DNA from 3 places in the Rhodoferax sp. GW821-FHT07G04 genome. Region 3 is predicted to be linked to each of the others. Evidence: predicted binding sites of a transcription regulator. Region 3 holds the regulator's gene; each other region holds the start of a gene.
The links. Region 3 encodes sigma-54, which starts transcription at its own class of promoters, with help from an activator protein. Its sites were predicted from a motif close to TGGCANGNAANCTGCTTT; they were not measured.
Positions count from the first base shown of each region.

Region 1: the regulator sigma-54 is predicted to act here: its motif matches at 4,080-4,097, upstream of nirB (nitrite reductase large subunit NirB).
Region 2: the regulator sigma-54 is predicted to act here: its motif matches at 2,611-2,628, upstream of AC07OO_RS11050 (globin family protein).

Region 1 covers NZ_JBWKQD010000003.1:341,093-348,665, reverse strand. The annotation lists gene AC07OO_RS18890 (DUF3047 domain-containing protein) at 1-618, shown strand, start outside; gene AC07OO_RS18885 (bifunctional protein-serine/threonine kinase/phosphatase) at 673-2,463, opposite strand; gene AC07OO_RS18880 (ANTAR domain-containing protein) at 2,676-3,980, opposite strand; gene nirB (nitrite reductase large subunit NirB) at 4,288-6,732, shown strand; gene AC07OO_RS18870 (type IV pili methyl-accepting chemotaxis transducer N-terminal domain-containing protein) at 6,758-7,564, shown strand.
Region 2 covers NZ_JBWKQD010000002.1:396,023-403,595, reverse strand. The annotation lists gene AC07OO_RS11060 (sigma 54-interacting transcriptional regulator) at 1-1,054, shown strand, start outside; gene AC07OO_RS11055 (PAS domain-containing sensor histidine kinase) at 1,386-2,465, shown strand; gene AC07OO_RS11050 (globin family protein) at 2,682-3,116, shown strand; gene AC07OO_RS11045 (hypothetical protein) at 3,213-3,713, shown strand; gene AC07OO_RS11040 (hypothetical protein) at 3,797-4,210, shown strand; gene AC07OO_RS11035 (hypothetical protein) at 4,336-5,607, shown strand; gene AC07OO_RS11030 (hypothetical protein) at 5,631-5,792, shown strand; gene AC07OO_RS11025 (hypothetical protein) at 6,227-6,709, shown strand; gene AC07OO_RS11020 (hypothetical protein) at 6,740-7,348, shown strand; gene AC07OO_RS11015 (hypothetical protein) at 7,381-7,573, shown strand, end outside.
Region 3 covers NZ_JBWKQD010000002.1:1,000,637-1,008,209, reverse strand. The annotation lists gene AC07OO_RS13825 (sensor histidine kinase) at 1-1,363, shown strand, start outside; gene AC07OO_RS13830 (response regulator transcription factor) at 1-6, shown strand, start outside; gene pap (polyphosphate:AMP phosphotransferase) at 1,456-3,015, opposite strand; gene lptA (lipopolysaccharide transport periplasmic protein LptA) at 3,226-3,873, shown strand; gene lptB (LPS export ABC transporter ATP-binding protein) at 3,948-4,700, shown strand; gene rpoN (RNA polymerase factor sigma-54) at 4,700-6,313, shown strand; gene AC07OO_RS13800 (THUMP domain-containing class I SAM-dependent RNA methyltransferase) at 6,310-7,573, shown strand, end outside.

The sequences.
Region 1 (7,573 bases), on a different contig from region 3:
GCACCGTTTGACACTTGGCAGCATTACCCCCTGCCCGGCAAGCAGGCCACCGAGTTCTCTTTTGTGCGGCAGGATGGGCGCTTGGTGGCTGCGGCGGTTTCCAAAGCATCGGCCAGCATGTTGCGCCAGCCCCTGCGGGTGGAGGCGGCCGACTTGGGCAAGATCGAATTTTCATGGATGGTGCCGCAATTGATCGAGCAGGCCGACATGGCCCTGCGCCAGGCGGATGACTCGCCGGTGCGGGTGGTGCTGGCCTTTGACGGTGACCGGTCCACGTTTTCGATGAAGAACGCCATGCTGTCCGAGCTGTCCCACGCGATGACGGGCGAGCCCCTGCCCTATGCCACGCTGATGTACGTGTGGTGCAACAAGCGGGCGCCGGGCTCCGTCATCGTCAACCCGCGCACCGACCGCATCCGCACCATCGTCGTGGAGTCCGGGCCGCAAGGGCTCAGCCGCTGGCTGAACTACGAGCGCAACATCCGTGCAGACTTTGAAAAAGCTTTTGGCGAACCGGCCGGCCCCTTGATCGGTATCGCCATCATGACCGACACCGACAACACCCAAAGCCAGGCACGCGCCTGGTACGGCCCATTGCGCCTGACCGCTGCGCAGTGATGCACTTGCTTCTGAATCGATAGCACCATTCTCATATTCGACGAGGACTATCGGCTATTTCGGCAAAAACAGCAGCCAGTAGACCAACAACAGATTAAGCAACACCGACACCGCCAACCCCACCTTCCACAGCGCCGTGGGGTCGCGCTGCAGCAGCGGCGTAGCCGAGGGAGCGGACAGCGGGCGGGACGCGCCGCGCTCCAGCGCCAAGCGGAACTCTTCGGCCGTCTCGAAGCGCTGGCGCTTGTCGCGGGCCACGGCTTTGAGCAGCACATGGTCCAGCCAGATCGGTATCTCCGGGTTGTGGCGGCTGGGGGCTACCGGGTCGCGGTAGTAGCGGCCCACCTGGTAGGGCAGCACCTCGCCATAGGGCAGCTTGCCAGTCAGCAACTGGTACAGCGTGACGCCCAGCGCGAACAGGTCGCTCTGCGGGTCGGGCAGCTCCTGCGGCACGTCGGTGCGCTGGCCGCCGCTGCGGGCGCTGGTCTTGCAGTTGAAGCCCCACTGCTCGGGGTTCACATAGCTGGGTGTGCCGGCGTGCAGCTCGCGCATGGAGGCTGGTTCGCGCCCGCTCAGCGCCACGCCCAGGTCCAGCAGGCGCAACACGCCGTCTTCGCCCTGGTGCAGGTTGGCGGGCTTGATGTCGCGGTGGATGACGCCCTGGCGGTGCAGGCGGCCCAGCGCCTTCAATGCCTGCACGCCCACAGCCAGCGCCTGCGGCAGCTTGAAGCGCTTTTGCTGGGCCAGCGCGTGCTGCAGTGTCTCGCCGCCATGCCAGTCATAGACCAGGTAAAAGGCGCTGCGCGGCCGGCCCTCTGGCAGCCCTGGCAGTTCGGTGTGGATCTGGACCAGGTTGTCCGCCACGCGGGACGACTGCATGCGTTTGGCCAGCCAGGCCTCGTGGGCCAGCATGGCCAGCTCTTCGCGGTCATGGGCGCGGGCGGGGTGCAGGGCCTTGATGATGTAGCGTTTGTCGGGGTCTGCGCCCGCTGTGGGGGCCGCTACCTTGGCTTGGTAAACAACATTGATGCCGTTGTCGGCCACGGGAGCGGTGATGGTCAGTCCGTCGATCACCTCACCCACTTTCATCAGTGGCGGCACGGGCAAGCTTTGGGCGGCACGGTTTTCGTCTTGCAGCGTGGCGTCCAGCAGGCCCAGCACGCGCACCACCAGGGCGGTCACATTGTCTTTGCTGCCGGCCTTGAGCGCGGCGTCCAGCAGGGCTTCGCAAGCAGCTTGCGCGTTGTCGCCCTCGGCCATGGCCTGCAGGCGCTTGTCGGACAAGGAGCCATACACACCGTCCGTCAGCAGCACAAACACGTCACCCACCTGCAGGTCGCCTTGCACATAGTCCACCACCACCCGCTCTTCCAGCCCCACGGCGCGCACCAGCTGGTGTTTGAAGTCGGGGTGGTTGACCACGTGGTCGTGGGTGATCTGCTGGATCTGCCCGCCGCGCAGCAGGTAGGCGCGCGAGTCGCCCACATGGGCCAGCGCATAGGACTGGCCGCGCAACACCACGGCGGTCAGCGTGGTCATGCCCACCGCGGGCTGGCGGCGACGGTTGATGCCGCACAACCAGGCGTTCTGGCTGCAGATGATGCGGTCCAGGGCCACGGTGGCGTCCCAGGTCTCGGGGGTGCCAAAGTAGTCGCGCAGCAGGCTGACGACGGTGGTCTGCGCCGCCTCCTTGCCCATACCGCCGCGGCTCACGCCATCGGCCACCGCCGCGATGACGCCCATGCCCTCCAGCCCGGGCTCGGGCATCAGGGCGCCACAGAAGTCCTCGTTGCTGTCCTTGGTGCCGGCGCTGGATGCGAAGCCGATGTCGAGTTCAAATGCCATATGCACCAAGGGTAAGCAATATCGATGCCCGTGCATGGGGAGCTTTTGGGTGGGTTTTCCCTGATTTGGTGCATTGCAGCACGGTATGCGCTATTGCAGTGCTTTGGGTGCAGGAGCCTGAGTCGCAAAGCGTTTTGCGCAGGTAAAGGAGGAGGCCGCAGGCCGGGGGACACGGAGCAAAACGCTTTGCGACTCAGGCTCCTGCGCCCCTCCTACGCACCGGTGAGCATCTGCATGCTGTGTTCGTAGTGGGCGGAAAGCTGCTCCAGCACCGTCAACAGGCTTTCACTGGCCTGCGCCAAGCCATGCAACTGCGCCGCGTCACCTGCGCCTGGCGCCGCCTTGGTAGCGGCCACCAGCGTCAGCCAGCCAATGCCCGCCGCCTCCAGCGCGGTGTGGATATCGGGCGTGCTCAGCGGCAGGCCATTCAGGTAAGTCAACGCCTCTTCAAACGCAGCACGCGATGCGGCCATGCCCGTTGCGCTGCGCTCTTGCAAAGCTGCCCCGCCCAGCAGCGCCAGCACGGCATCCTTGGCAAAGCGCTGCGACAGCATGCGCTGGCGGCCGGCCAGGTTGAGCACGCGCAGCGGCGGCGCGGGGCTGGCGCTTTCCAGCTGGGTGGTCAGGCGCTCGGCACCCTGCAGCAGGTGCTCGGCCAGTTCGTCCAGCCGGGCATACGCCGATGCTGCGTCCCCAGCGCCGGGGCTTCCATGCAGCACGGGCTGCAGCTCCGCCCAAGTTTGCTGCACCTGGCCCAACAAGTCGCCATACGTGGCCTGCGACAGGCTTTTCCCCAGGTAGGCCAGGTTGGCATCAATGCGCTGCACGGACTCCTGCAACTGCTGCGCCCACGGCGCGCCGGCTTGTGGCAAGGCCTGCTGCAGCAGCTGCAGTGTTACCAGGCGCTGCGACAGCATGCGCAGCTGGCCGCAGCGGTTCACATCTTCCGCGTTGCGAGCGGACTGCACGATGTGCTGCGACACCTGGCCCAGCCTTTGGTTGGTGTGCATGGAGGCGGTGCGCAGGATGTGGAAGGCGTCGTCGTCTGACAGGTGCTGGGCCTGCATCAATATGCCCTTGGCCCGTTCCACCATCTTGCGCTCTTCAAAGCGGGTGGAGATATCGGCCAGCGCCTGGGCCTGGGCCTGCTGCTGGCGAAAGCGGGCCTGGGCCAGGTGCACCAGGGCGCGCAGACGGTGGGCGCCGTAGCCATTCACCTCGTAGCCGTGGATGCCCGACGCCAGGGCACGGTCCATATGGCCCACATCGGCATCGGCCGTGAACACGACCACGGCGCAGGGCGCGGTTTCTGCAATGGCAGCCGTGGCCTTGAACAAGGCCTCGTCCGGCACGGGCACATCACAAATGAGCACATCTGGTGCATGGCGCACCACTTCCTGCAATAGCCGGGCGCGGTCTTGCACCGTGGCGAGTACAGCAATGCCGGCCGCGGCCAGGTCGTCGTGCAGCACTTGCGCAGTTTTCAAACCATTCACATGGACCAGGGCAGACGTCATAAAAACACGGTTTTGAGAGAGAGAACAGGTGCCGGGCATGCAAGACACGCACCAGCTTGTCGGGCAGCAGCCATAAAAACAAGGGTAAACACCATGATATGGCACAGCTCTTGCATAAGAGCAAGCGGGCGTAACGGAGCGCCCACAACCTTAGCGATTGCACTGCGGGTTCTGCATACAACGACGTATGCATGTGTGTGAGTTTGGTGTACCGGCCGCATGGCCGTGTTTGAACTATCCCTTTTCTCTTTTGTTTGGCAGGTGGCATATCCACGTGCCAAGGTTTCCGATACCAGGAGTGGCGGCAATGAAAAAATCCAAGTTGGTAATGATAGGCAATGGCATGGCGGGCGTGCGCACGCTGGAAGAATTGCTGAAGATTGCACCCGATCTGTACGACATCACCGTCTTCGGCGCGGAGCCACACCCCAACTACAACCGCATTTTGCTGTCGCCCGTGCTGGCCGGCGAACAGACGCTGGACGAGATCGTGCTGAACTCCTGGGAGTGGTACACCGAGAACCACATCACACTGCACGCCGGCAAGAAGGTCTATGAGGTGGACCGCGTCAAGCGCATCGTGCGCGCCAAGGATGCCAATGGCGCCATCACCGAGGCCGAATACGACCGCCTGCTGCTGTGCACTGGCTCCAACCCCTTCATATTGCCTGTGCCGGGCAAAGACCTGCAAGGCGTCATCGCCTACCGCGACATTGCCGACACCAACGCGATGATCGAAGCGGCCACGCAATACAAGAACGCCGTGGTCATCGGCGGCGGTCTGTTGGGCCTGGAAGCGGCCAACGGCCTCATGCTGCGCGGCATGAATGTGACCGTGGTGCATGTGATGCCCACGCTGATGGAACGCCAGCTGGACACCGTGGCCGGCAAGATGCTGCAGAAGTCGCTGGAAGACCGGGGCCTGAAGTTCCTGATCGGTGCACAGACACAAGGTTTGGTTGGCAATGAGGCAGGTCGCGTCAAGGCCATCCAGTTCAAGGACGGCACCGAGGTGGCTGCCGATCTGGTCGTCATGGCCGTGGGCATTCGCCCCAACACCGAGCTGGCCGAGAGCATGCGCCTGCATTGCAACAAGGGCATCGTGGTCAACGACACCATGCAGACCACCACCGATGCCCGCATCTACAGCGTGGGTGAATGCGCGGCCCACCGCGGCATTGCCTACGGTCTGGTGGCGCCGTTGTTTGAACAGGCCAAGGTGGCCGCCAACCACCTGGCGCAGTACGGCATTGGCCGCTACCAGGGTTCGCTCACATCGACCAAGCTCAAGGTCACCGGCATTGACCTGTTCAGCGCGGGCGACTTCACCGGTGGTGATGGCACCGAAGAGCTGGTCATGAGCGACCCCTATGGCGGCGTCTACAAGAAGCTGGTTATCAAGGACGACAAGCTGGTCGGCGCCTGCCTGTATGGTGACACCGTGGACGGCAGCTGGTACTTCAAGCTCTTGCGCGATGGCCGCAGCATTGCCGACATCCGCGACAAGCTGATGTTTGGCGAATCCAATATCGGCGACACCGGCCACGAAGGCCACAGCAAGGCTGCCACCATGCCCGACGATGCCGAGGTCTGCGGCTGCAACGGCGTCAACAAGGGCACGATCTGCAAGGCCATCCGCGAGAAGGGTTTGTTCACGCTGGACGAGGTCAAGAAACACACCAAGGCCAGCGCGTCTTGCGGCTCCTGCACCGGGCTGGTGGAACAGATCATCATGTTCACCGCCGGTGGCGACTACTCCGCCACGCCCAAGACCAAGGCCATGTGCGCCTGTACCGACCATGGCCACCAGGCCGTGCGCGATGCGATTCGCAACAACAAGCTGCTGACGATTGCCGACACCTTCAAGTTCCTGGAATGGAAGACGCCCAATGGTTGTGCATCGTGCCGCCCGGCCGTCAACTACTACCTGATCAGCACCTGGCCCAAGGCCGCCAAGGACGACCCGCAAAGCCGCTTCATCAACGAACGCAGCCACGCCAACATCCAGAAGGACGGCACCTACAGCGTGATCCCGCGCATGTGGGGCGGTGAGACCACGGCCGCCGAACTGCGCCGCATTGCCGACGTGGTGGACAAGTACAACATCCCCACCGTCAAGGTCACCGGCGGCCAGCGCCTGGACCTGCTGGGCGTGAAGAAGGAAGACCTGCAAAACGTGTGGAAGGACATCGGCATGCCATCCGGCCACGCCTATGCCAAGGCCCTGCGTACGGTCAAGACCTGTGTGGGCAGTGAATGGTGCCGCATGGGCACGCAGGACAGCACCCAGATGGGCAAGGACCTGGAAAAAGCCATGTGGCGCATGTATGCCCCGCACAAGGTCAAGTTCGCCGTAAGCGGCTGCCCGCGCAACTGCGCTGAGTCCGGCATCAAGGACGTGGGTGTGATTGGTGTGGACAGCGGTTGGGAGATGTACATCGCCGGCAATGGCGGCATCAAGACCGAGGTGGCGCACTTTTTGGTGAAAGTGAAGACGGCCGCCGAGGTGCTGGAGTACACCGGCGCCTTCTGCGAGCTGTACCGCCAAGAGGGCTGGTACCTGGAGCGCACCGTGCACTACGTGAACCGCGTGGGCCTGGACTATGTGAAGAAACGCATCCTGGAAGACCACGAAGGCCGCAAGGCGCTGTGGGAACAGTTGCAGTTTGCGCTGGATGGTGAGCCCGACCCGTGGTTCGACTTCAAGGAAGCGGCTGTGGACACGCGCCAGTTCACCGCCCTGCCTGTCTGAACGCGCCCACATTGGGGAGATCGCCATGATGAAACCAATCCTGTTCAACCGTAGAACGCTGCTGCTGGCCACCACCGGCCTGCCGCTGCTGACGGCTGCGCATGCGCAGGTCAGCGACATGGGCGACGCCATCAACAAGGCCGGTCGCCAGCGCATGCTGAGCCAGCGCATGGGCAAGGCCTGGCTGGCCCTGGTCCATGGCGTGGAAAAGCCCATGGCCCAGCAAGTGCTGGACAAGTCGCTGGCGCTGTTTGACCGCCAGCTGGTCGAGCTCAAGGCCTTTGCCACATCGCCCGACATTGCGGCCACCTACAACAAGTTGGAGGCGTCGTGGGGCACATACAAGACGGCCCTGGTCGGCAACCCGCCGTCACGTGAGCAGGCGGCCAGCATGTTGCAGCTCAACGCTGGCGTGCTGGCGCTGGCCCACCAAGGTACGCAGCAGTTTGAAGCGGTCCAGGGCAAGCCGACCGGCAAGCTGGTCAATGTGGCCGGGCGCCAGCGCATGCTGAGCCAGCGCATGGCCATGTACTACCTGGCGGCCCGCCTGCCGGTTGAGGCCCCGGTGGCGGCGGCCGAGATCACCAAGGCGCGCGGCGAGTTTGTCAGCGCCCTGGCCTTTCTGCGCGACGCACCGCAAACCACAACCGCGATCCAGGAGCAGTTGCAACTGGCCGACGGGCAATGGGTGTTTTTTGACGCGGCGCTGAAACGGGGCTCTGCCAACGACGCGGGATCCGCCCGCGCGTTGGGCGAGGTCTTCATCGCCAGCGAGAACCTGCTGGCCGTGATGGACAGGGTGACCGGCATGTACTCGGCCCTGAAAACCTGAACGCATATA
Region 2 (7,573 bases), 600 kb from region 3:
CTACATCACCAAGCCATTCGAAGGCGCCGACCTGATGCGCGAGGTGGACCGTGCACTGGAAGTCTCATCCGCGCTGGGTGCCGACATGCCGGGCGAAGAAGCCGGTGAATCCTGGCGCGAAGCCATCATCACACGCAGCCCGCGCATGGAGAAGCTGCTGGCCGAGGCGCGTTTGATGGCCCAAAGCGACGCGGCCGTATTGATCCATGGCGAAAGCGGCACCGGCAAGGAACTACTGGCGCGGGCACTGCATGCATCCAGCGCGCGCTGCCAGGAAGCGCTGGTGGCGGTGAACTGCGGCGCCATTCCCGAGAACCTGGTCGAGTCGGAGCTGTTCGGCCACGTCAAGGGTGCGTTTACCGGAGCGGTGCGCGACAACGAAGGCCTGTTCACCAGCGCCCACCGCGGGACGATCTTCCTGGACGAGATTGCGGACCTGCCGATTGCGATGCAGGTCAAATTGCTGCGCGTGCTGCAGGAGCGTGAAGTGCGCCCGGTCGGTGCCGCCAAGTCCCACAAGGTGGATGTGCGGGTCATCTCCGCATCCAACCGCAAGCTGGAAGACGAGGTGGCTGCCGGACGCTTCCGGGAAGACCTCTACTACCGGCTCAACGTGGTCGGCCTGTCGCTGCCACCGCTGGCCGAGCGCCGCGAAGACATTGCGCTGCTGGCGCACCACTTCATGCGCAGCCTGTCCCAGCGCTACGGCAAATCGATCACGGCCTTTGCACCCGGCGCGCTGGAGCAGCTCAGCACCGCGTCGTGGCCCGGCAATGTGCGTCAGTTGCAAAACGTGGTCGAGAAATGCGTAGTGCTGTGCACCGGCACGCTGATACCGGTGTCCCTGGTGCAAAGTGCACTCTCCAGCCAGGGCGCGGAGCTTTTGCCGCTGGACGATGCCCGCAAGGAGTTTGAGCGGGACTACCTGACGCAGCTGCTCAAAATCACCAAGGGCAATGTGGCGCAAGCGGCCAAGCTGGCCAAGCGCAACCGCACGGATTTCTACGCCCTGCTGGCCCGGCACCAGCTGGAGTCCGCCAGCTTCAAGGCCTGATTCCGCGTGGGTGCGAGCCCTGTGGAAATGTGTGTGCTGCAAAAATAGTAGCGACATACGTATATCCCACGAGGGCTGACGCCAAGTTTTCTATATGGATGCCGGCTTGTCGGCATTGCCCGACAGCCTAAGCCCCTGATTCCAGAGGCTTTGCGCCGTTCGCTGCGAAATCTGTCGGCAAAGCCCGACAGGGGCCACCACCGCCCGGGCGCTAGTGTGTTGATTCCATTGCATATTTTGCGTGGCATGTTTTTTGGTTATCCCACAGACTGCCCCCGCGATACGAAACATGCCATGTCCAGCCACTCCACCCCTGTTACCGCCGGCGACGATGCCAGTACCCTCCGTCATCGAACACATCGGGGAGGGCTTGGTGGTCTTGCAGAACGACCGCGTGGTGTTCGTCAACTACCGGGCTACCGAAATACTGGAGGCGACCAAGGCCGAGATCATTGAAGCAGGGCTGGTAAGCCGCCTGCATGTGGACGACAGGCCTGCGCTGGCGCAGCGCATCCACTCCCGCCTGCTGGGTCAGGATGCGCCAGCGCACCGCCACGCCCGGGTGCCCTTGCCCAGTGGGCCGATGAAGTGGCTGGAGTTTGGCGACAACATCGTTCCTTGGGACGGAGGTCAGGGCCTGCTGGTCTACTTTCTCGATGTCACCGAGCGCCATAACGCCGAACTGGCAACCCGTGCTGCGGTGGAGCGCGAGCAAAACCTCAACGCCCTGCGCTCGCGCTTCATCGCCATGAGCAGCCATGAGTTTCGGACGCCGTTGGCCACGATACTGTCCGCCCAGGAACTGCTGCAGAGTTACGGGGAGCGCTTGCCTCCCGATGAGAAGGCGGAGCTGTTCAACATGATCCGCGCCAGCGTGACCCGCATGACGCGCATGCTGGAGCGCATTCTGCTGCTCGGCCAGGCCGAGGCCCACATGCTGGAGTTCAGACCCCAGTCGCTCCATCTGATGGCCCTGTGCGAGAGCCTGGCACGTGAAGCCAAGAGTCTGCAGCCCGACAGCCGGTGCACCGTGCGGGTGGTCTGCGCGCCGGAGCCCGGCCACCGTCTATTGGATGAAAACCTGCTGCGCCATATCCTGGGCAACCTGTTGTCCAACGCCATCAAGTATTCGCCCAACGGGGGCGAGGTTTGCCTGACGGTAGGCGTGCAGGGCGCAGACACGGTGTTCGAAGTGACGGACCAGGGTATGGGGATTCCCGAGGACGAGCTGGACGATTTGTTCGAGTCGTTCCAGCGCGCCAGCAATGTGGGCGCGATACAGGGCACCGGCCTGGGCCTGGCCATCGTCAAGCAGTCGGTTGACCTGCATGGCGGCACGGTGCAGGTACGCAGCCGCGTGGGTCATGGCAGTTGCTTCACGGTGCGTTTGGGGCCAGCCGCGGCGCCCTGATGCTGTGGTGTCGGCTTTGGCGGACACCGCCAAACCCTTGATTCCATTGGAGTTGCCGTTCCCCGCGGCCAGAGCTGTCGGAGAAAGCCGACACAGCTCAGTGGGAAAGGCTACGTAAGTTGTTGATTCATAAGGGCTTGCACGCTGGCACGCATCTTGGGTAATGCCTGTACTTATCCATTTACCTATCACGACTACTCACAAGGAAACCTGTCGATGAATTCCGAAGAAATCAACCTGGTGCAATCGTCCTTCGCCGAAGTGCGGCCCATTGCTGTTGTGGCGGCCGAGCTGTTCTACCACCACCTGTTCACGCTGGACCCCTCGCTGCGCCCGATGTTCAAGGGAGAGATGGCGCACCAGGGCCGCATGCTGATGTCCATGTTGAATGCGGCCGTCAACGGCCTGACCAACCTGGAAGCCCTGTTGCCGGTGGTGCGCCAGCTGGGCGCGCGCCACGTCAACTACGGCGTGCGCACCGAGCACTACGCCACGGTGGGCAGCGCCTTGATCTGGACGCTGGAGCAGGGCCTGGGCGACAAGTTCACACCCGCCATGCGCCAAGCCTGGACCAAGGCCTATGAGCTGCTGGCTGATGTCATGCAGTTCGGCGCCCATGAAGGGCAGTCGCAGCAAGCCGCCGCCGTGTGATGGCGCACAGGGCGAGTGAACCTTTTGCTGGCGCGCTCCGACACAGCTTCATAACGGGTATGCACCACCACCCCACCAACAAGGATTGACGTTCCCATGCACACACGCTACGCCCCCGTCGCCCTGGCCGCCGCCCTGTGGCTGGCCTGCCTGGCCCAAGCCGCCACGCCGGTGAACCCGGCCGGACCGACCATGGGCGCGCCCAGCCGGCCGGTCGGCAACAACCCGGGCCTTACCGTGCCCCATACGCGTATCACCAGCATGCAGGTGTCCAGCACCAGCCTGAAGGTCGGGGATACGCTGACCGTGCGCATGTATGGCACCGGCGTAGAAACACAGTGCCCGACCACGGTGCTGATTGCGCACAAGGGCAACAACTACTACAAGGTCAGCGACAAAGTGGGCACCGGCGGCTGGCCGCGGGTCAGCACCTTTGTACTGACCGAGCCCGGCCAGTACCTGGTGCGCAACCTGGCTACCGAGTCGGCCATGCTGAGCGAGGCCGAGAAGCAGGCCTGCGGCTTCCACTACTCGTACGGGACCAGCGGCATCCCCGGCGACAACGCGGTGATCGAAGTCGCCGACATACCCCGGTAACGCCGGGTACACAGCACGCAATGCCTGGTGCACACATCCAAACCTTCAACCCACAACCCATCCCAATCCACCGGAGAATCCTGATGAAATCTACAACCACCGCCCGCGCCATTGCACTGGTCTTGTTCGGCGCCAGCTTTGCGGCGATGGCAGCCGCGCCCAATCCCAACGCCCACCCCAGCGCGCTGAACCCGGCCGCGCAGTCCGCGCTGAAGCAAGGCGTCGTGATGCAGCCCGCCACACTGGTCTCAATCAAGCAGGTTCCCTATACCGACCAAGGCACCGAGACCTGGATCGAGGTGCAGGGCACCGGCCATTGCAACTACACGATAGAAGGCGGCGGTCTCGGTCCCCAGATGTTTGCCAGTTCGGCGGCCAAGCCCTTCCCCATGAAGGTCAAGATCCAGGGCGCGCCCTTGGGCTCTCACCTGTGGACGGCCAAGGGCACCGGCAATTGCACCGGCGCTGCGACCACGACGTTTTCGGTGAACGGCTAAGAACCGTCCACTTCCCCGTGTGAAAGTGCGCAGAGGTTTCTGCGCACTTTCACGTGACCCCCTGCGTGGTATGCCGCGACTCACTGTTGCCTATCCATCCAGATACCAACAGCGAGAGCACAGCAATGACATTACCCACGTTTAAAAAAGCCCTATGGGCATCCGCATGGACCCTCGCGGCCTGCCTACCGGGCTTTGCCCAGACCATAGGCTCACCCGCAGCCGCCCCCGGAACCGGCCCCGGTGCAGCGCATCTGCCGGCAGCGCCGGCCATGCCCATGCTGTCGGGGGTGGAGGCCAAGCCCGGCAACATCCTCTCCATCATGGTGCCGACCACGACCCTGGTCAGTGACCCCAAGCTGGCCGTGCATGTCATGGGCTCCGGCAAGCTGTGCCAATACCACCTGGTGGTCATCAATACCGATACCGGCAAGGAATCCTATTTCCCGCAGACCAGCAAGTTCCCTGCGCTGGTCCATGCCAACCTGCCCTTGGACCAGTTCGCGCACGGGCACTACAAGGTCGCGGCGTTGGCCTGGGGCAGCGACAAGGCCTCCGGCATGGCCTGCCAGGGCGGTGGCGAATACACGGCCTTCAAGATCGAGCGGCAAAAGATCAATGTGGGTGCCGATTGGCCCAAGATCACCGACCTCACGCTGACACCGGGCAAATCCGCCGCACCCAATACCTACCGCGTCGACGAAAGCCTGGGCTTTGCCGTGCAGGGCAGCGTGGATAACCAGGCGCCCCAGAATGCGGACAAGCGCTGCGGCTGGACCGTGCTGCTGGAAGGCAATGGCCAATCGACCCCACTGGGCAACGGCACCTTCTTCAAGATGCCGATCACTGCGAACCTTGCGGCCTTCAAGCCCGGCAATTACACGTTGACGGCCAAGTCCACTCCGGGTGACGACAGCCTGGCCAAGGTCTCCTGCCTGGGAGCCGCGAGCAAGACCATCGCCATCGTCGCCGTGCCGGGGCAGATCAAGGGCCTGAAGCTGGAGGCCCGCGGCGTGCACGGCAGCGGCTCCGACATTGCCAATGCCATGAACACCACTGCGGCCGATGTTTTGTTTGCGCCAGCATTGATCGCCAATGCCTTGACACCGGATAACGGCGTATTGCGGATCACCCCCATCATTGAAGGGCCCAAGTGCCTCTACCGCATCACGCAGCTCATCAACGGTGGGCAGGCGCCCTTTGCCGGGCCACGCGTGCACATGCCTGGCGTGTCGGACAAGCAGCCGGTGCAAGTGTTCTCGGCGGACACCACCAATGTGCAGGTGACGATTGAGGCAGGCGACATCGAAAAGGCCACGGGCTCTGCCTGCGAAGGATCGATCACCAAGTCCATCGTCGTCCATGACAACCCCAAATTCCCACCCGTGGTGATGTGAGGCGGTCAGAGATGGCGACGACGATGCCAAGCGGAGACGCTACGCCCGACGACATGCACCCGGATCCGGCAGTTACCGGCCCGGTGCATGAACCCCACAGCCCCGCGCTGCAGCACGGCGACGGCGAGCCCCCAGATCCGGGCGAGCCCAAGCTGGTGCAGCAATGGCGGCCCAGCGGAATGTAAGCACCCAGGCGCCCGTGTGTTCCCAAGGAGCACACGGGCGCTACGCTTTTGGTAGCTGTACGTCCATGACTGGCAAGGGCTAGGGGGCGATTTGTATCGCGGCCTACTCGAATAACCCTAAATTGGGTATTTAAAACCCTGCGCAGCAGCAACGCGGCGCCGTTGGCAAGTGTCTGCAGCCAGCGACTACGCAAGCCCTTGATTTCAATGGCCTTTTTTCCCAGGTGCCCAAGGCTGTCTGCGAATTCCGACACCGTGTGTTGTCGAAATTCATCTAAGTCTTTGATTTGATTGATTATTTTTTGTGGCACGCATATTGGATAGCTAGCTGGGTGAAGTGCGCACAGGGATCCCAAAGTGGTTTGAACCCTTGGCCCCCGGTGAACGACTTAACGCTGTATTGCACAACCCAACCTAACGAACGGAGAGACTTTATGAAAATCAATTTGATCCCCTGCGCCATCGCTTTGAGCCTGCTGGGCAATATGGGCGCCAGCTTTGCGGCTGGCGGCCCGGCAGTCGGTGCTGGCACCACGATGACGCCACACCCCCCCATCATGATGCCCATGATGCCCGACCAGGCAACGTGCCCAGCTCCCTACACCAAATCGACCGCGGGCTATGACGTCTCCAAGGGCGAATACCAGTGCATCAAGACCGCGGGCACCTGCGCCGACGGTTACGTCAGCCAGCGCAATGACCAGACCGGGCAACTCACTTGCACGCCCGCCGCGCCACCGGCTGCACCCATGGGTTGGATGCCTGGCCAAGGCCAAGCGGCCTTTGTCTTCAACTCGATCCCACAGCCCATGCTGAACTGCCCCAAGGCCACGAAGGACTGGCAGTGGGGCACCACCTACTTCAAGGAAAGCTGGAACCGCATGGGTTGCGTTGCCAACCTCAAGCCAGCGTATTGATCCCTTCGGATCGACAGCACAGGACGAACCATGAAAACACATCCCATGCAAAACATCGGCGTAGTGGATTGCGAAGAGGAAGAGCGCGAGATCAGCCGATTGGAGAAGAGGGCCTTGACACTGCTGTGCGTAGGCTTGGCCACGAGCCTGTTGATGGCCATGACCACACTGAACGCCTTGGCCGCACAGCCGGGCGCTGCGCCGGTGGCCACCCAGGCGCGGCCAGCACCCAGCATGCCCTTCACGGTGGCGCAAGCAGGTCCCGGCACGTTGACAGCGATGAAGGCCCCGGCCAGCATCGAGATGAACACGACATTGACCTTCAATTTTGCCGGCACCGGTTATTGCAAGATTGCACTCAACAGCGGGGATGGCTCCGTTACCGAGGTGAAGGGCGATCTGCCCTTCACGGCTACGCATTTCTACAGCAGTGGGTCCATGACATCGTTTGAAGCCTTCAAAAACTATACGGCCAGTGCCACGCCGTCCGGCAATTGCAAGACCGGCGGTGCAGGCCCGTTCACGGTGGTGGTGCAGGTGGTCAATCCCCATCCCCAAAGTGCAGGTGCTCCACCCAGCGGCAACACGGTGGGCATTGCGGGCTCTGGCAAACTCGACCTGTCCGCCAAACCGCGCTGACACCTGCTCATAGCCAACTGGAGAACTGAACCATGCTGATCAAGCTAACCCGTCTATTCCCTTTGCTGCTGGCGTCTTCCATCGTTGCCGCCAGCGCCGCTGGCGCGGCCGAACCTGTGGCTGGCGCCGAGAAAGACGCCCTGCGCGCCGTGCTCGCCGAGAGCAAGGAGAAGAACCGTGGTGTGACCATCTACACCCACGGCGCGACCATTGCCATGCTGGTCA
Region 3 (7,573 bases):
GCATAAGCTGCGCCGCCACTGGCACCGCCGGGCGCGGCATGCGCTGGGGCATTCGCTGCGCTGGCGCTTGCTGACGCTGTTTCTGCTACTGGCCATGGGCCTGGCCGCCACCTTCACCTTTGGCATGCAAAAGGCGCTGAGCGTGGGCTGGCGTGTGGCGGCCCGCCCGCTGGTCAGCGATTACGTGGACCGGCTGGTGGCCGAGATCGGCAGCCCGCCCAGCATTGAGCGCGCCCAAGCGCTGACCCAGCGCCTGCCGCTGAGCGTGCAGATCGCCGGGCCGGTGGTCAATTGGCGCAGCAACCCGCAGTCGGAGATGTTGCCCCACCACCATGGCGAGATGCGCGATGAATGGCAGGACGGCCCACCGCGCCTGTTGTCGCGCACCACGGCCGACGGCCATCGCATCGCGCTGGGCATCAGCACCGCCGCCTGGGAAAACCAGCCCCACCGCATAGGCTGGATGACACTGGCCGGCATCCTGGCGCTGACTGCGCTGGCCTATGGCTACATACGCCGCCTGCTGCGCCCGCTGGACGACATACGCGACGGCGCCCAGCGTTTTGGCAGCGGAGACTTTGCCCAGCCCATACCGGTGCGCCGCCGCGATGAGTTGGGCCAACTGGCCACCGACGTCAACACCATGGCGCGCAGCATCCACCAGATGCTGGAGGCCAAGCGCGGCCTGCTGCTGGCCATCAGCCACGAACTGCGCAGCCCGCTCACCCGCGCACGCTTGAACACCGAGCTGTTACCGGAGGAAGGCGATGTGGCCGCACGCCGCGAGGCCTTGCTGCGCGACCTGGGCGAGATGCGCGACCTGGTCACCGACCTGCTGGAAAGCGAACGCCTGGGCCAGGGCCATGCCGCCCTGCAACTGGAGCCGGTGGACTTGGCCGAATTGATCCAGGAGGTGGCCCAGGCCGCTTCAACAGGCGCTGCGCCTGCCGTGGACTTGGAATTGGCGCCCGATCTGCCGCCGCTGCAACTGGACCGCACGCGTATGCGCCTGCTGCTGCGCAACCTGCTCGACAACGCGCTGCGCCACAGTGTCGGCGCAGACCAGCCGCCCAGCATCCGGCTGCACCAACACGTCGATGAGGCGGGGCGGGCCACCGCGTGCGTATCGGTGCGCGACTACGGCCCCGGCGTAGACGACATGGTGCTACCGCACCTGGCCGAGCCTTTCTACCGGCCCGATTCCGCGCGGGGCCGCACGGCTGGCGGCGTGGGCTTGGGGCTATATCTGTGCAAGCTGGTGGCGCAGGCCCATGGTGGGCGGTTGACCTTGCGCAATGCCAAGCCGGGGTTGGAGGTTAGTGTGGATCTGTCCCCTCAGTTGGGCGCAACACCCTCACGCTAGAGCCTGGGCGGCATAGCGTTCTGCGCAGGTAAAGGAGGAGCCCGCGCAGCGGGCGGGGGACACGGAGCAGAACGCTATGACGTCCAGGCGCCTCAGGCTTTGTGGCGCTTATTGTCTTTCTTGGACTTCTTCGGTTTCTTCGGCCTAGCCGGTGAACCGTCGTCCGCGCAACGCCCATCCAGCTCTGCCTCCACCCGCTCACACAGCGTCTGCAGAATCTTGATGCGGGCGTAGTTCTTGTCGTTGGCCTCCACCAGCGTCCATGGCGCATTGCCCGTGCTGGTGCGTTCCACCATGTCGCAGACGGCCAGCTGGTAAGCGTCCCACTTCTTGCGGTTGCGCCAGTCTTCTTCGGTGATCTTGAAGCGCTTGAAGGGAATCTGCTCGCGCGCCTTGAAGCGTTTCAGCTGCTCCTGCTGGCTGATCTGCAGCCAGAACTTGACGACGATGGCGCCCGACGCGGCCAGCTCGTGTTCGAAGTCGTTGATCTCGGTGTAGGCGCGCAGCCAGTCGGCTTCGCTGCAAAAGCCTTCGACCCGCTCCACCAGCACGCGGCCATACCAGGTGCGGTCGAATATCGTCACCCGACCCTTGCGCGGCACATGGCGCCAGAAGCGCCACAGATAGGGCTGCGCGCGTTCTTCCTCGGTTGGCGCAGCAACCGGGATCACCTGGTATTGGCGCGCGTCCAGCGCCGCGCTGATGCGCCGGATTGCGCCGCCCTTGCCGGCGGCGTCCGCGCCCTCAAATGCGCACACGAGGGAACGACCCTGGAAGCGTGGATCGCGCATCAGCTCGGCCAGCCTTCCTTGCCAGTGGGCGAGCGCGTCCTCATAGTCTTTGTCGGCCAAGGCGAGCGTGAGGTCCATCGTCGACAGCACGGTGCGGCCATCGGTGTCCACGCGCACCAGTGGTGCCACCGGCGTGTCCTGTTCGTCGGTGCTGGCCAGCTTCTTTTGCATGGATTGCAGCAGGATCTGCGCTACGGTCAGTGAGCGGTAGCGGTCGTCCGTGCCTTCGATCACCATCCACGGCGCCCACGGCGTGTTGGTCATGCGCAGCAGGTGGCCGGCCACGTCTTGCAGTTTGTCGTACGTCTTGAGCCGGTCCCAGTTCCACTGCGTCACACGCCAGGCGGTGCGCGGGTCTTTCTCCAGCGCCTTCAGGCGTTTGGCCTGGCCTTCCTTGGTCAGGTGGAACCAGAACTTCAGCACCAGCGCGCCCTCATCCACCAGCATGGACTCGAAACGGTTGATCTGGTCGGCCTGGGCATCCAGCTCTTTGAGCGAAATCTCGTCTTCGATGCGCTGGCGTATCGGCTCCGAATACCACGACCCGGCGAAGATGCCGACCCGCCCCTTGGGCGGCAGCGAACGCCAGTAGCGCCACATGGGCGGGCGCTCGCGCTCCTCGTCAGTGGGCTCAGAGAAAGCCAGCGTGGACAAAAAGCGGGCGTCCATCCATTCGTACAGCACATTGATGGTCTCGCCCTTGCCGGCGCCATCCTGCCCGCTGACCAACACGATGACCGGAATCTTCTTGTTCTCGTGCAGGTCTACCTGTGCAGTCAGCAGCGCTGCGCGCAGGGCCGGGACTGCGGCCTTGTAGGCAGCTTTGGTGATGGTGTGGCCGATTTCTGCGGATTCGAACATGGGCATGTCTCCTGCTGATTGGCCAAGCCATTCTAGGCCGGGGGGTTGGAGCGGACAGGCATTGATGGAAATGGAGCCTAGCCCTTGTACATACTGAATATGTAGCTATAAAAATAGAAGCGCCCTAAAAAGCCCGGGGTACCAGAAGCGATTGTGGCGCTATGCTCAGTACAATCGTCCAGGCTCCACCCGAGCAAGTTCCGTGCCTTTATGAAAAAACCACCCCAACTTCTGCTGTTCCTGGCCGTTTGCACGGCGCTTGCCATGCCCGCCTGGGCAGAAAAGGCCGACCGCAACAAGCCTATGAATCTCGAAGCCGACACCATGCGCTACGACGATGTCAAACAGCTCACGATCTTCCATGGCAACGTGGTAATGACCAAGGGCACGATCCAAGTCCGCGCCGCCCATATTGATGTGCGCCAGGACGCCGACGGCTATCAGTTCGGCGCTATTTCCGGCTCGCCGGAGCGGCCGGCGTTCTTTCGGCAAAAGCGCGAGGCCCTGGACGAATTCATCGAGGTGGAGAGCGAGCACATTGACTACGACGGCCGTGCCGATATTGTTAAATTCACCGGCAAGGCCCAGTTGCGCCGCCTGCGCGGTGGCGCAGTGGCCGACGAAATCAGCGGCGCGGTCATTGTGTATGAGAACCTGACCGATAAATTCAGTGTGGATGGCAGCAGCGCCGCCAGTGCAAAAACCAGTGCCAGCGCACCCGCGCCCGGCGGCCGGGTGCGAGCCATGCTGACGCCCAAGCCCGAAGCTGCTGCCTCTGCACCGGCGGCGGGCAAGGCGGCATCCCAACCCAGCCCCAACCTGCGCGCCACGACGACATTGGGGGGAACCCCCCAGTGAGCGATGTGGTGGTGGCCGCAGACAGCGGCGAAAGCAGCAAAGACACAGATAGCAGCGCCAACGGCAGCGGCGCGGTGGATTCGACCCTGGGCCGGCTGGAGGTCAGCCATATCCAGAAGTTCTACGGCAAGCGCCAGGTGGTCAAGGATGTGTCCCTGACGATGCGTACCGGCGAGGTCGTGGGGCTGCTGGGGCCCAATGGCGCGGGCAAGACCACATCCTTCTACATCATCGTCGGCCTGCTGCGTGCCAGCGCCGGCGACATCACGATAGATGGCCACTCCATCGAGCACATGCCCATCCACCGCCGTGCGCGCCTGGGGCTGGGCTACCTGCCACAAGAGGCGTCGATTTTCCGCAAGCTCAATGTCGAGGAAAACGTGCGCGCCGTGCTGGAGTTGCAGCACGACGAGGCCGGCAAGCCGCTGAACAACGCCGAGATCGAGCGGCGCCTGACCGCGCTGCTGCAAGACCTGCGCGTCGAGCATCTGCGCGAATCACCGGCGCTGGCGCTGTCGGGTGGTGAGCGCCGCCGTGTGGAGATCGCCCGCGCGCTGGCCACGCGGCCCCGCTTCATCTTGCTGGACGAGCCCTTCGCCGGTATCGACCCGATTGCCGTCATTGAAATCCAGCGCATCATCAATTTCCTGAAGTCGCGCGGCATTGGTGTGTTGATCACCGACCACAACGTGCGCGAGACCCTGGGTATCTGCGACCACGCCTACATCATCAGCGACGGCCGCGTGCTGGCCCAGGGCACGCCTTCCGAGATCGTGGACAACGCCGACGTGCGCCGCGTGTACCTCGGCGAACACTTTCGGATGTGATGAAACAGGGGCTTTCTTTACGCGTCTCGCAGCACCTGGCGCTCACGCCCCAGTTGCAGCAGTCCATCCGCCTGCTGCAACTCTCCACACTGGAACTCAGCCAGGAAGTGGAGCAGATGCTGGACGAAAACCCCTTTCTGGAACTGACCCAGGACGAGGCCGTGCGCGAGGAGTTTGGCCTGGCCCAGGCCGATACGCCGGTCAGTGCGGGGGAGCGTGAATCCGAAGTTGCTTCCAATTCCGTAGCGGACTATCCAGATTCCACGGGGGCTAGCAGCACAAAGGACGAAGACACCACCCCGCTGGGCAGCGGTGACGACGAACCCAGCTGGGACGGCGACGGCACAACCGAACTGGTGCCCGACGACGGCGAATGGGGCACGGATGCCAAGGCCCGCACCAACAACCTGGGTGACGACGAAGACACCGACGCCACCGAACTGGCCCGTACCCAGGAGTCGCTGCAGTCTTTCCTGCACCGCCAGGCGCTGGGCCTGCGCCTGGGCGAGGTGGATGCCAGCGCGCTGCGCTTTCTGATCGAGTCGCTGAACGACGACGGCTACCTCGAAGACCCGCTGCCCGAGCTGGCCCGCAGCCTAGCCGGTGACGCGGATGAAGAACAGCTGGAAGACCTGGTCCACCACTTCACGGTCGCCCTGGGCCTGCTGCAAAGCCTGGAGCCTGCTGGTGTGGGCGCCCGCGACCTGGGTGAATGCCTGCGCCTGCAACTGCGCGCCCAACTGGACGACGCGCTGGACCCGCCCGAGCCCGAGCAGGCCGCACTATTGGCCTTGGCGCTGCGCATCTGCGCCCAGCCCATGGACCTGCTGGCCCGCCGCGATGTCAAGACCCTGGTGCAGCGCTGCAACGGCACCGACGCACAGACGCGCGAGGCCATCACGCTGATCGCCCGCCTGGAACCCAAGCCCGGCCGCCGCTTTGTGGATGTGGAGCGCAACATCGTTGTGCCCGATGTGCTGGTGGTGCCCGTGGGCAAGGTGCGCCCCGGTGTCAACCCGCAGTTCCGCGTGATGCTCAACCCCGAGGTCATGCCCAAGCTGCGCGTGCACGACATTTATGCCAACGTGCTGCGCAACCACCGTGGTGGCGGCAAGGACAGCGCCAGTTACGCCGGCCTGCAGCAGCGCCTGCAAGAGGCGCGCTGGTTCATCAAGAACATCCAGCAGCGCTTTGACACCATCCTGCGCGTCAGCACCGCCATCGTGGACCGGCAAAAAAGCTTCTTCACGCACGGCGAGCTGGCCATGCGCCCCCTGGTGCTGCGCGAGATTGCCGACGAACTGGGCCTGCACGAGTCCACCATCAGCCGCGTCACCACCGCCAAATACATGGCCACGCCGTTCGGCACCTTCGAGCTGAAATATTTCTTCGGCTCCGGCCTGGGCACAGAGTCCGGCGGCAATGCGTCCAGCACGGCCGTGCGCGCACTCATCAAGCAATTCATCAGCGCCGAAAGCGACAAAAAGCCCTTGAGTGATAACCAGATTTCCGAGATGCTGAAAGAGCAGGGCATCGAATGCGCCCGCCGCACGGTTGCCAAATACCGCGAGGGGCTGAAGATTGCTCCCGCGTCGTTGAGGAAGGCTTTATGAACTCACTCCAAATCTTCCTCCCCTGCGCCGCCGGCGTAGAAGACCTGCTGGCCCATGAGGTGCACGACCTGACCGGTTTGATGGGCCAGGACCTGCTGACACGCCGTGGCGGGGTGATGGCCCAGGCCTCGTGGCGCGACGCGCTGCGGCTCAACTTGCACAGCCGCTTGGCCCAGCGCGTGCTGGTGCAGCTGAACTACACGGAATACCGCACCGAACAAGACCTGTACCGCGCCGCCAGCGACGTGGCGTGGGAGATCTGGTTCACGCCCCAGCAGTCGATCAAGGTCGAGGTGACGGCCCAGCACAGCCCGCTGAACAGCCTGAACTTTGCCGCGCTCAAGATCAAGGACGCCGTTTGCGACCGCTTCCGCGCCAAGGCCCACGGGGTGCGCCCGGACGTCAACACCCAGTGGCCCGATGTGCGCATTTATGCCCACCTGACCACCGACACTTGCTCGCTGTATATCGACACCTCGGGCGAGCCGCTGTTCAAGCGCGGCTGGCGCGAGGACAAGGGCGAGGCGCCGCTGAAAGAGACGCTGGCCGCGGCCATGATTGCCGCCTGCGGCTGGGCCGAGGGTGACGATGATCTGTTGCCGCTGTACGACCCCTGCTGCGGTAGCGGCACCATTGCCATCGAGGCCGCGCAGATCGCCTGCAACATCGCACCGGGCAGCCTGCGCCGCTTTGCGTTTGAGAAATACATTCCGTTCCAGCAACACGTCTGGGACGCCATCAAGGCCGAAGCTGCCGCTGCCGTCGTCAAGCCGGGACCCGACCAGGGGCCATTGATTTTTGGCAGCGATGTGTCCCACCGGATGGTGGACTTTGCCCAGCGCAATGCCGAGCGCGCCGGTGTGGCCGATGTCGTCGAGTTCCGCGGTGGCGACGCGTTGCAACGCATGCCGCCCACCGATGTGCCCGGCTTGCTGCTGCTCAACCCACCCTATGGTGACCGTATTGCCGTGGCGGGTGTCAGCGGGGCCGGAGCCCGGCGCGCAGGACCTGCGCACCGGCAGGCTGGTGGCGATCTGCCGTCGCCAGACTACGAGGCCTCCAGCGCCGGCAGCCACCCCGTCAGCGGCGCGCGCGAGCAGGCCGTGACCGAGGACGGCGGCGAATTCTTCAGCCAGTTGGCCACCCACTGGAAGAAAAACTTCAGCGGCTGGACCGGCTGGATACTGACGCCCGACCTCAAGTTGCCCAGCAAGATGCGCCTCAAAGAATCCCGCCGCGTCCCGATGTGGAACGGGCCGA